One region of the Micromonospora sp. WMMA2032 genome, then DNA from elsewhere that is predicted to be linked to it. Evidence: riboswitches for the same ligand, from Rfam matches in the RefSeq annotation. Region 1 holds a riboswitch; each other region holds the start of a gene.

What was found. A riboswitch is a leader RNA that binds a small molecule or an ion and turns the genes downstream of it on or off. The one in region 1 is predicted to bind cyclic di-AMP.
Region 2: it holds a riboswitch for cyclic di-AMP, as region 1 does, so the genes downstream of both, CO540_RS27060 (hypothetical protein) here and CO540_RS16750 (hypothetical protein) in region 1, are expected to answer to the same signal.
Region 3: it holds a riboswitch for cyclic di-AMP, as region 1 does, so the genes downstream of both, CO540_RS03125 (transglycosylase family protein) here and CO540_RS16750 (hypothetical protein) in region 1, are expected to answer to the same signal.

Annotation. Positions count from the first base shown of each region.
Region 1 covers NZ_CP024052.1:3,675,131-3,679,042, reverse strand. The annotation lists gene CO540_RS16760 (helix-turn-helix domain-containing protein) at 1-92, opposite strand, end outside; gene CO540_RS16755 (carbonic anhydrase) at 261-914, shown strand; gene CO540_RS16750 (hypothetical protein) at 975-2,000, opposite strand; cyclic di-AMP (ydaO/yuaA leader) riboswitch at 2,005-2,135, opposite strand; gene CO540_RS16745 (YibE/F family protein) at 2,290-3,579, opposite strand; gene CO540_RS16740 (SHOCT domain-containing protein) at 3,723-3,902, opposite strand.
Region 2 covers NZ_CP024052.1:5,807,413-5,811,324, reverse strand. The annotation lists gene CO540_RS27070 (AAA family ATPase) at 1-681, shown strand, start outside; gene CO540_RS27065 (cation diffusion facilitator family transporter) at 758-1,672, shown strand; cyclic di-AMP (ydaO/yuaA leader) riboswitch at 1,817-1,947, shown strand; gene CO540_RS27060 (hypothetical protein) at 1,952-3,025, shown strand; gene CO540_RS27055 (DUF2269 domain-containing protein) at 3,105-3,605, shown strand; gene CO540_RS27050 (SRPBCC family protein) at 3,607-3,912, opposite strand, start outside.
Region 3 covers NZ_CP024052.1:683,793-687,704, reverse strand. The annotation lists gene CO540_RS03135 (M4 family metallopeptidase) at 1-401, shown strand, start outside; gene CO540_RS03130 (YbaB/EbfC family nucleoid-associated protein) at 468-917, opposite strand; gene CO540_RS03125 (transglycosylase family protein) at 1,089-1,712, opposite strand; cyclic di-AMP (ydaO/yuaA leader) riboswitch at 1,716-1,881, opposite strand; gene CO540_RS03120 (LLM class flavin-dependent oxidoreductase) at 2,098-3,660, shown strand; gene CO540_RS03115 (helix-turn-helix domain-containing protein) at 3,737-3,912, shown strand, end outside.

The DNA of each region.
Region 1 (3,912 bases):
GCGATGGCCAGCAGGACGTGCCCGTGATTGGTGAGGAAGGTCCAGTTCTTGCGGCTCCCGTCCTCGGCCGGTGTGGTCGCCATGGTGGTCATCGTATGGCTCCTTCCGTCGTCGCCCCGACCCGGCACGGTCGACGAGGGTGACGTATGAAATGCGTATCACGAAATCTTGACGTGCCATGGGTCGCGTGTGACGGTGGGTCGCGGGGCCGACACCGCCGCCGGCCGGCCTGACGGCTCCGCGAGGACGAGGTGAGCAGCATGATCCCGACCACCCCCGACGAGGCACTCGCCGAACTGCGTGCCGGTAACCACCGGTTCGTCACCGGTGTGCCGCAGCACCCGAACCAGGACGCCGGGCACCGGGCGGCGGTGGCCGACGGTCAGCACCCGTTCGCGGTGATCGTCGGGTGCTCCGACTCGCGACTCGCCGCCGAGATCATCTTCGACCGCGGCCTCGGTGACCTCTTCGTGGTGCGCACCGCCGGCCACACCGCCGGCCCGGAGGTGCTGGGCAGCGTGGAGTACGCGGTCACCGTGCTCGGCACGCCGCTCGTGGTGGTGCTCGGCCACGACTCGTGCGGCGCGGTCCAGGCGGCCCGCGAGGCGGTCCGCACCGGCTCCGCCCCGGCCGGACACCTGGGCGCGGTGGTGGACGCCGTCTCACCCAGCCTGCTCCGGGCCGGTCGCCAGGGCGTCGAGGATCTCGACGGCATCATCGACGTGCACATCGCCCAGACGGTGGAGACCCTGCTGGCCCGCTCCTCGGTGCTCGCCGCGAAGGTGGCCGGCGGGGCCTGCGCGGTGGTCGGCATGTCGTACCGGCTCAGTGGCGGCGAGGTCCGGACGGTGGCGCAGTCGCCGGCCCCGCTGCCGTCACCGGCCGCGTCGGCGGACGCGGCGCTCGCCGGCTGACCGGGAAACGGATACGCGAAAGGGGCCGCCCACGGGCGGCCCCTTTGTCGTACGCGCGCGTCAGAGCAGCGACATGTGCACGTGGTCGGTGTGGTTGGAGGGCCCGCTGTAGGAACTCCAGCCGGTCGCCGGGAACCAGATCTGCCGGTTCCAGATCACGTAGTAGATGCCCAGCCGGTCGGCGTTGCGGATGAGGAAGGCGGCCACCTCGTTGCCGTACCGGCGGGTGTCGTTGTTGTGCCACGGTGCGAAGCCGCTGTTCTGCAACGACCAGTCGCACGCCTTGCCCTTGGGGTGCTCCCACGGCCCGCCGGGGCGGTAGCAGCCCACGAAGCGGTTGAACCCGGCGCGCTTGACCTCCTTGTACGCGTGCAGGGTGCGCGGCGTGACGCAGCCCGAGGTGGTCGGGTCGTTCTCACTGCACGACTCGGACTTCCACCCGCCGTCGGCGGTGCGGCCGGGGCCGATCTTGGCAACCGGCGAGGTGGCCGAGACCAGGCCACCGGTGAAGTCCAGCCCGCCGACCAGCTTCAGCGCCTTCTGCGCCTCGACCTTCTCGCGGGCCATCGCGTTCGCCTGCTTCTCCTGCTCCCGCACCTCGGCGTCGAGCGCGATCTTGGCCCGCTCGGCGCGGCCCTTCACCTCGTTGATGGCGGCGAGTCGCTGCGCGTTGAACAGGTTCAGCTCGTCGAGGGCGCTGGCCCGCTGGACGAACGAGTCGGGGGAGTCGCTCTCCAGCAGCATCGCCATGGCGCCGACGCGACCGGTCCGGTAGGACTGTGCCGCGATCTCGCTCACCTGCGGGCTGAGCGCGTCGAGCTGGTTCTGCGCCGCCTTCACCTCCAGCGCGAGCTGGAGCTGCCGCTTGCGGGACGTGTCCAACTTCGACTTGGCCTGGAGGTAGGCGCGGTTGGCGGCGGTGACGGCCTCGCTGATCAGCGGTGGGTCGTCGTCCTCCGAGTGGCCCGAGGGGTTCGGGGCGGCGGTGCCGGGGGCCGCCGAGGCCGGCGTCGGCCCGGCCAGCACGGCAAGAGCGGCGAGCACGGCCACCACGGGTGTCAGCCAGCGGCGCAGGGGTGCCGTCACAGTGTTCCCTTCCGTCGACCGCCGACCGGGTTAGCTGACGGGTTCGGGACGGAAGCGGCCCCTTCCGCTGGCGCGGATTCACCCCATGTACCTGGTTCCCCGGCTCGCCCGGAGGCGATTGGGCGGCGGCACCGCAGGCGCCGGTGCGCGCCTTCGGCGGTGACCGGCAGCGAGGTTACCCGAGACCACTCCCGGGGATCTACGTCCGGAAGCCGACCAATCGCGAGAATTCGCCACCGCCCAGCGTGACCAGCATCGCGTTTGGAATCGGCCGTCACGCTGCGCAGTGTCACCATGCGGCCTCCGTGCTCCTGCCCCCGCCGGACCGGCCCTCGCCGAGCGCCTCCCACGCGTCCTCCCGGGGCGACGGCGGCCGGGGCGTCGCGGGTCCGGCGGCCCGCCCGGCGCGACCGGCGGTGGTCACGACCGCGGCCAGCGCGGTGGTCAGCGGTACGGCGGCGATCAGGCCGAGCGTGGCCACCGCGCTACGGACGATCTCCTGGGCGAGGAACTCGCTGGTGAGCAGCTGACCCACCGGGCGGGAGTCGGCGACCAGCAGGAGCAGCAGCGGCAGCGAGGCGCCCGCGTACGCCAGCACGATGGTGTTGACGGTGGACGCGATGTGCGCCCGGCCCACCCGGGTGGCCGCCCGGTAGAGCTGCCGTCGGGACAGCCCCGGGTTGGCGTGCGCCAGCTCGGTGACGGTGGCCGCCTGGGTGACGGTGACGTCGTCCAGCACGCCGAGCGAACCGATGATGATGCCGGCCAGCAGCAGTCCGTGCAGGTCCACGTCACCCTGGAACATCGACAGCGTGGTGGCGTCCTCGCTGCCGAAGCCGGTCAGGTGGGTGGCGGCGGTGGCCACCGTGCCCAGCACTCCGGTGATCACCAGGCTGCCGAGCGTGCCCAGCACCGCCACCGACGTCTGCGCGGTGATCCCGTGGGTCAGGTAGAGCACCACGAACATGATCAGTGCGGCGCCGACGATCGCCACCAGCAGCGGCGACTGCCCGGCGCCGATGCCGGGGAGCACGAAGCCGAGCAGGATGGCGAAGCTGGCCACCAGCCCGCCCAGCGCGGCCAGCCCGCGCCAGCGGCCGAACGCCACGATCGCGGCGGCGAAGAGGGCCACCAGCCAGATCAGCGGCGTACCGCGCTGGTGCTCGGCGATGTTGTAGGTCTTCACCGACGGGTCGCCCGGGTCGACCAGCTCGACCAGGATCACCTCGTCACCGACCGCGACCCGGGGCGCGCCGGGTCCGGTGGGGACCGGCGTCTCGACCTGCCGGCCCGCGTCCGGCCCCTGCTCGGCGGCGACGGTCACGGTGCCGCAGGGGCCGCCGGTGTCGCCCTCGGGCGACTCGGGCGTGGGCGGGCAGGGCTCGGTCACCACCCGGGTCACCGTGCCGTGGTAGCGCGGCACGTCCGCGCCGCCGTCCACCGGGTCGCGGTCCGCCCGGGGCCAGAGCACCAGCGCCGCGATCACGGTGAGCACGAAGAGCGGCACCACGGTGGCGATCAGGAGCCGGCGTACGCCCGGCGGCGCGGCGGCTGCGGGACGGGTGTGATCGGCGCCCACGGCGTCTCTCCCAACGGTCGCGGCGGAACCGGGTCACCGGACCGGTCGGGTCACCGGGGCCGGCGCGGACGCGTGGGGATCACGCCCGGGTCGTCGCCCGGCCATGGTATCCAGGGCGGCCCGCGCCGCCGGTGGACGCCGGATCAGGCCAGGCCGGCGCGTCGACGTCGGTAGTCGTCCTCGTCGATCTCGCCGCGGGCGTACCGCTCGTCGAGAATGCGCCGGGCCGTGCCGGGCGACGCGCGGTCCGGGCCGGGCATCCGCACCACGAACCAGACGAGCCCCGCCAGCACCGCCAGCACCAGCAGGGACCAGATCCACATCCAGCCCATC
Region 2 (3,912 bases), 2.1 Mb from region 1:
CAGCGCGCCGCCCGGGCGGCGGCCCGGGAGCGTCCGGTGGACTACCGCGACTACGCCCACGTGGTGGTGGACGAGTCGCAGGACGTCTCGCCGATGCAGTGGCGGATGATCGGGCGCCGGGGCCGGCTGGCGTCCTGGACGGTGGTCGGCGACCCGGCGCAGACCGCCTGGACCGGCGACCCGCAGGAGCTGGACCGGGCCCGCGACCAGGCGCTGGGCCGGCGTAAGCGGCACCGCTACGAGCTGACCACCAACTACCGCAACTCGGCGGAGATCTTCGCGGTGGCGGCGGCGGAGATCCGCCGGCTGTATCCGGACCTGACGCTGCCCGACGCGGTGCGTTCCACCGGCGTGCCGCCGGTCGAGCGTACGGTGCCCGCCGCCGAGCTGCCGGCGAGCACCGTCGAGGCGGCCCGGGTCCTGCTGGGCGAGGTGGAGGGCACCGTCGGCGTGATCACGCCGGTGCCGCGCCGGGACGAGGTGGCCGGCTGGCTGGACGGCCTCGGCGCCGGCCGGCTCCAGGTCGTGACCAGCCTGCAGGCCAAGGGCATGGAGTACGACGGCGTGGTGCTGGTCGCGCCGAGCGAGATCCGGGCCGACCCCGGCTCGGGGGTGCGCACGCTCTACGTCGCGTTGTCCCGGGCCACCCAGCGCCTCACCACGCTCGACCCGACCGGGTGATCCACCCTCACTTGCACACATAGCGATGTGAACATACATTGGGCCTGGCCGGGGTGCGGGAGGGAAGGGTGTGTGCGTGGGCGCAGGTCATGACCACAGCGGTGCGGTGACCAACGCGGCGCACCGCCACCGGGGCCGGCTCTGGGCGGCGTTCGCGCTGCTCACCGCCCTCATGCTGGTCGAGGCGGTGGCCGCCTTCGCGACCGGTTCGCTCGCGCTGCTCTCCGACGCCGGGCACATGTTCACCGACGTGCTCGGCATCGGCATGGCGCTGGCCGCGATCACCGCCACCCGGCGCGCCACCACCGATCCGCAGCGCACGTTCGGCCTCTACCGGCTGGAGGTCCTCGCGGCGCTGGCGAACGCGGTGCTGCTCGGCGCGGTCGCGGTCTACGTCCTGGTCGAGGCGGTACGCCGGTTCGGCGACCCGCCGGAGGTGCTGGCCGGCCCGATGCTCGTGGTGGCGGTGCTCGGCCTGCTCGCCAACGTCGGCGCCTTCGCGCTGCTGCGCTCCGGGGCGCAGGAGAGCATCAACCTGCGCGGCGCGTACCTGGAGGTGCTCGGCGACCTGCTCGGCTCGCTCGGGGTGATCGGCGCCGCGCTGGTCATCGCGGTCACCGACTGGTGGTGGGCCGATCCGCTGGTGGCCGTGGCGATCGGTCTGTTCATCCTGCCCCGCACCTGGCGGCTCGGCCGGGCGGCGGTGCGCATCCTGGTGCAGGCCGCGCCGGAACACCTCCAGGTGACCGCGGTGCACGACCGACTGGCCGCCGTGCCGGGCGTTGCGGAGGTGCACGACCTGCACGTCTGGACGCTGACCTCGGGCATGGAGGTGGCCTCGGCGCACCTGACCACCGATCCCGGCGCCGAGGTCGCCACCGTGCTGGCCGCCGCCCGGGCCGCCCTGCACGAGGACTTCTCGATCGATCACGCCACGTTGCAGATCGAACCCGGAGCGTCGGCCGGAGCGTGCGGCCCGACCGAGTGGTAATTAGGGCAAACTTAAATCTCGGCCGCTATTGTGGCGTAATGCCGGCTTTGCCGGGATCACCGCTCCGGGCCACGGAGCCGACCCCGGGCAACGCCGGTAGGCTCGGTCGCGGCCACACCGCGGGGCGCCACCCCGGCGCCGGTGGAGCGGCCGTCGCCTAATCGCCCGCAGGGCGAGCCGGGGAACCACGTACGTGGGGTGCATCCGCGTCAGCGGTAGGGATCTTCCGTCCCGAACCCGTCAGCTAACCCGGTCGGCGGTTGACGGAAGGACATGTGAATGCCCCCAGTGGCACCTGTACGACGGACGGCCGCCCGGATGGCGGCCCTGCTCGTCGCGATGCTGACCCTCGGCGTCGTGACCGTGCCGGCCTCCCCCGCCGCGGCGACGTGGTCGGCCTCCCCGACCGGCCTGCGCGCCGCCCCCGGCGGTGACGACGAGGGCGGCACGCCGGAACTGCGCGCCCAGCTCGACGCGGCCAGCAAGGGCTGGCTGGAGGCCAAGGCCGCGCTGAGCCGGTCGGTGGCCCGGCAGAAGCAGCTCACCGAGCGACTCGACGCGGTCGGCGCCGAACTGGCCGTACGCGACGCCAAGGTCGGCGAGATCGCCGAGGTGGCCTACCGCACCGGCCGGATGGGCACCGCCGCGGCCCTGCTCGGCAGCAGCAGCCCGGAGGGCTTCATGGACCGGGCGGCCGCGCTGGAGCAGGTCGCCGCGCACGAGGACCGGACGCTGCGCGACCTCATCACCACCCGGGACGAGGCGACCCGGACCCGCGCCGCGCTCGACGGCGAGATCCGGGAGCAGCGCAAGCAGGTCACGGTGATGGCCAAGCGCAAGCAGCAAGCCGAGCGAGCGCTGGAGGTGGCGAACGACCGGCCGTCCGCCGGCAGCGGCGGCGTCCGGGGCACCTCGACGGCGAACGCGACGCCGGCCAAGCGCAACTCCGACGGCTCCTGGCCGGCGGAGTCGTGCAGCGTCAACGACCCGACGCCGGCCGACGGCTGCATCACCCCGCGCACCCTGCACGCGCTGCAACAGGCCAAGGCGGCCGGCTTCACCCGGTACGTCTCCTGCCACCGGCCCAGCGGGTCCGGCGAGCACCCGAAGGGACGCGCCTGCGACTTCGCCGCCCAGAAGGACGGCTTCGGCGGGGTGGCCAGCGGCGGCGACAAGACGTACGGCAACAACCTGGCCGCGTACTTCGTGCGCAACGCCGACCCGCTCGCCGTGCTCTACGTGATCTGGTTCAAGCAGATCTGGCTGCCCAGCAGCGGCTGGAAGTCGTACAGCGGCGGCAACGGCGACCCGTCCAGCGACCACACCAACCACGTGCACCTGTCGGTCTACTGAGCACTACGCTCCCCGACGTACCCCGGGTGTCGTCGCGCGGCCCACGACGCGGGCCGCGCGACGGCCGACGATCGGTGGCATGAGACGACTCTCCCCCGCCGGACGCAAGGCGCTGCTCACCGCGCACCTGGTCACCTCGCTCGGCTGGCTCGGCGCCGACCTGGGGCTGCTCGCGCTCGGCGTGGCCGGGCTGCGCGGCGCCGACCCGGAGGTCGTCTACCCCGCGGCGGCGTTGCTGGTCACCTGGCTGTTCGCGCCGCTGAGCGTCGCGGTCTGGCTGATCGGGGTGACCAGCGCGCTGCTCACCCCGTGGGGGCTGCTGCGGTGGCGGTGGGTGCTGGTGAAGTTCGTGCTCACCACCGTGATGCTCGGGCTGGTGCTGCTCCTGCTGACGCCCCGGGTCCGGCACCTCGGCGCGCTGGCCGGCGCGGCCGACGCGCACCTGCGGATCGACCTGGTGGTGCCGCCCGCCGTCTCCACCACGCTGCTGCTCGTGGCCACCGTGCTGTCCACCTGGAAGCCGTGGGGGCGGCTGCGCCCGCCCGCCCGCCGGCCGGTCCCGGCGGGGCGGGCCGGCTGAGTCAGGCCGGCCGGCCCTCCAGGGTCGCGCCCAGACGGGCCGCGAGGCCCAGGTGGGCGGCGCGGGCCTGGCGGAACGCGTAGCCGAACAGCGGGGCCGGCGCGGTGAGAGTGATCTCCACGTCGATCCGCACCACGCCGTCGGGCTCGTCGCGCAGCCGGGTGTGGTTGCGGACCGTCGTCGCCGGCTGCTGCCGGGCCACGGTGACCACCTCGTCCTCGGTGGCGACCAGCACGTCCGCCTGGTAGGTCACCGGGAAGTGCAGCGGGCCCAGCTCCAGCCGGTCGGTGATCGCATAGCTGGCCAG
Region 3 (3,912 bases), 3.0 Mb from region 1:
ACTGGACCGCCTCGTCCGGCGTCATCACCACGGACAGCGGCCAGGCCGCGCACGGCGGCTCGTACAAGGCGTGGCTCGACGGCTACGGCTCGTCGCACACCGACACCCTGAGCCAGTCGGTGACCGTTCCGGCCGGCTGCCGCGCGACGCTGAGCTTCTGGCTGCACATCGACAGCGCGGAGTCGACCACGACCACCGCGTACGACAAGCTCACCGTCAAGGCCGGCAGCACCACGCTGGCGACCTACTCCAACCTGAACAAGGCCACCGGCTACGTGCAGCGATCCTTCGACGTCTCGTCGCTGGCCGGCACCACGGCGACCATCTCGTTCAGCGGCGTGGAGGACAGCTCCCTGCAGACGTCCTTCGTCGTCGACGACACCGCGGTCACCCTGAGCTGACCGTAGGGCGAGCGGCCGGTCGTCGTCCTCCGGGCGGCCGGCCGCTTCGTCGCGTCGGCAGGCCGGTCAGGCCGGGCGGCCGGCCCGGGACGCGGCGCCCCGGTCACGTGGGATCCGCGCGGCCACCTCGTGCATCGCGCGGCTGAACAGCTCCGCCTGGTCGGGCAGGCCGCCGAGGCGGGCCGCCAGGGCGTCGGCGTCGGCCCGGGCCGAGTCGCTGACCCGGGCGTCCAGCTCGGCCAGCGCGGCGTTGACGGCGGCGACGACGTGTCCGCAGAGGACCTCCAGCGGCTCGCCGGCCAGGTCCGGGTCGACGGCGACCGAGTCCAGTCGGCCACCCTGGACGGCGACCGCCCGGACGCGGCCGTCGGCCGCGGCGCCCTCGGCCCGGAGCAACTCGCCCGGCTCGCCGTCGGGGTGCACGCCGGCCCGGGACCGCATCGCCGCGAGCGCCTGCTGCGTCCGGCTCAGGAGCTCGTCGAGGCTCGCGGCGGCCGAGAACGGGTCGATGGTCATATCCGCGCTTTCTTCACGTCTTAGCCGAGCATCGTGACCATAGCAACCGGCACCGACGGAGCACGGTCACCGGCCGGCCCCGCCCGCAAGCGAGCAGGTCGGGCGCCGCGCGTCCGGCGTGTCGCGCGACCGCGAACGCCCGGCCGGAGCCCCGGCCGGGCGTTCGGCGGCTCAGCGCAGGCGCAGTCGCTGACCCGGGAAGATCAGGCCCGGATCGTCGCCGACGACAGCGCGGTTGCGCTCGTGCAGCGCCCGCCAACCCCCGGCGACGTGCGCCGCGACGGCGATGCCGGAGAGCGTGTCGCCGGAGCGCACCCGGTAGGTGCCGGCGCCGCCCCGCCCGGCCGGTCGGCCCACAGTGGACCTCGTCGTGGTGGGCCGGTCGGTGGCCTTCCTCGGCGCGGGACGGTCCGCCTTCCTCGGCGCGGCACGGTCGGCCGCCTTCTTCGGGGACGAGCCCGATCCGCCCTTGCGGCCACAGACCGGCCAGGCGCCGATGCCCTGCCCGTCCAGGACCCGCTCGGCGACGGCGATCTGCTCCGACCGGCTGGCCAGGTCCGCCCGGGCGGCGTACTTCTTCCCGCCGTGGCCGCTCCAGGTGCCGCGCGAGAACTGGAGCCCGCCGTAGTAGCCGTTGCCGGTGTTGATGTGCCAGTTGCCGCCGGACTCGCACCGCGCGACGGCGTCCCAGTTGACACCGGAGGCGCTCGCCGGGACGGCCGGAGCGAACAGGACCGCGGCGCCGGCCAGGACCACACCGACGGCGGTACGACGGGCTGCGTATGCAGTTGCCATGGGGATTCCTCCACGCCGACGAGGTGAGCTGTCGGGTTCGGGCCGAGGAGCCCGGCCGCCGCTGGCGGCTTCACCCCGAGGTGACGTGCACCGAGGAACGTTGGGTCCCCCGCTCCCGCCGAGGTTCGGTTACCGCCGGGCCGGCGGCGGGATTAGGCGTTACCGGCCCGTGGTGTCCACGACTGCGGACGCCACCGACGCTAAGGACGAATCCGGGCGATCGCCCACTTCTTGGGATGTTCGTCACCCAGGCGGGCGACCGGGCACGCGGCACGCGGCGACGTGGTAGCGGGACGTCCGGGCCGGATCCGGACGCCCCGCCCGGACGCCCCGGCCCCGGGCTACCGTGGGCGGGACCGGCAAGATCGCACGAGGAGCGGCACGGATGACCGAGCACGGACACGAGCTGGCCTTCGGCGGCTTCCTCACCCCCACCGCCGGACGGCCGGACCAGGTGGTGGCCCTCGCCTCGCTCTGCGAGCAGGTCGGGCTGGACCTGGTCACCTTCCAGGACCACCCCTACCAGCCGGGTTTCCTGGACACGTGGACGCTGATGTCGTACGTGGCCGCCGCCACCGACCGGATCGGACTGGCCGGCAACGTGCTCAACCTGCCGCTGCGCCAACCGGTGGTGCTCGCCCGCAGCGTGGCCAGCCTGGACCTGCTCACCGGCGGCCGGGTCGAGCTGGGGTTGGGCGCGGGCGCGTTCTGGGACGCGATCGAGGCGGCCGGCGGGCGGCGACTCTCCCCCGGCGCGGCGGTCGACGCGCTCGACGAGGCGATCCAGGTCATCCGGGAGGTCTGGGGCACCGACCGACGCGGGATGATCCGCGTCGCCGGGGAGCACTACCGGGTGGTCGGCGCGAAGCGCGGACCGGCGCCGGCCCATCCGGTGGGCATCTGGGTGGGCGCGTACAAGCCGCGCATGCTGCGCCTGGTCGGTCGCGCCGCGGACGGCTGGCTGCCGTCGCTGGCCTACCTGCCGAAGGGGCCCGACGAGCTGCCCGCGCTCAACGCGCTGGTCGACGAGGGCGCGCGGGCCGCCGGGCGGGACCCCGGCGAGATCCGCCGGATGCTCAACGTGACCGGCAGTTTCACCCGCGCGTCCACGGGGTTCCTGGCCGGGCCGCCGCGGCGGTGGGTGGAGGACCTGGCCGGGCTGACCCTGGAGCACGGCATCACCACCTTCGTCCTGGGCAGTGACGAGCCGCGCGCCATCCAGCTCTTCGCCCAGGAGGTGGCGCCGGCGGTCCGGGAGCTGGTCGCGGCCGAGCGCACCACGCCGGGCAGCGGCGCCCGCGCCGTGGCGCGGGAGCAGGCCGCCGGCGGCGTCCCGACCACCCTCGCGGTCACCCCCACGCCCGACCCGGGGGTACGCCTGAGCGCCCGCCGCCTCTGGGACGAGTCGACCCGTCCGACCGCCCCGCCGGCGCCGGCCGGGCACGTCTACCCGGCCCACGCGCAGGCCGCGGGGCAACATCTGGTGGACGTGCACGACCACCTGCGCCGGGAGCTGGCCCAGGTGCGGGACCTGCTGGAACAGGTCACCCGGGGCGCGGTCTCGCCGGGCGGGGCGCGGGCCGCGCTGAACGAGATGACCCTGCGGCAGAACAACTGGACGCTGGGCGCGTACTGCGCGGCGTACTGCACCGTGGTGACCCAGCACCACGGCCTGGAGGACGCCTCGGTCTTCCCGCACCTGCGCCGCGCCGACGCCGGGCTGGCGGCGGTGCTGGACCGGCTGGAGGAGGAGCACGTGGTGATCCACGGCGTGGTGGAGGGTGTCGACCGGGCGCTGGTGGAGCTGATCGGCCGGCCGGGTGACTTCACCGGGCTCCAGGAGGCGGTGGACCTGCTCACCGACACGCTGCTGTCCCATCTGTCGTACGAGGAGCACCAGATCGTCGAGCCGCTGGCCCGGCACGGCTTCTACCCCGGTCAGCTGTGACCGGCGGATATTCCCGGGCCGCGACGTGAGATAGCTGGCTTTTGTTTTCCTAAGTCAGCTCGGTAGCGTCGGTCCCATGACGGACTTCCTCGCGCAGCGCGACTCCTGGTCCACCGCCAACTGCTCGATCGCCCGGGCGCTCGAGGTGGTCGGCAACCGCACCACGCTGCTCCTGCTGCGCGAGGCGTCGTTCGGCACCCGACGCTTCGACGACTTCGCCCGCCGGGTCGGCGTGAGCGAGCCGGTCGCCGC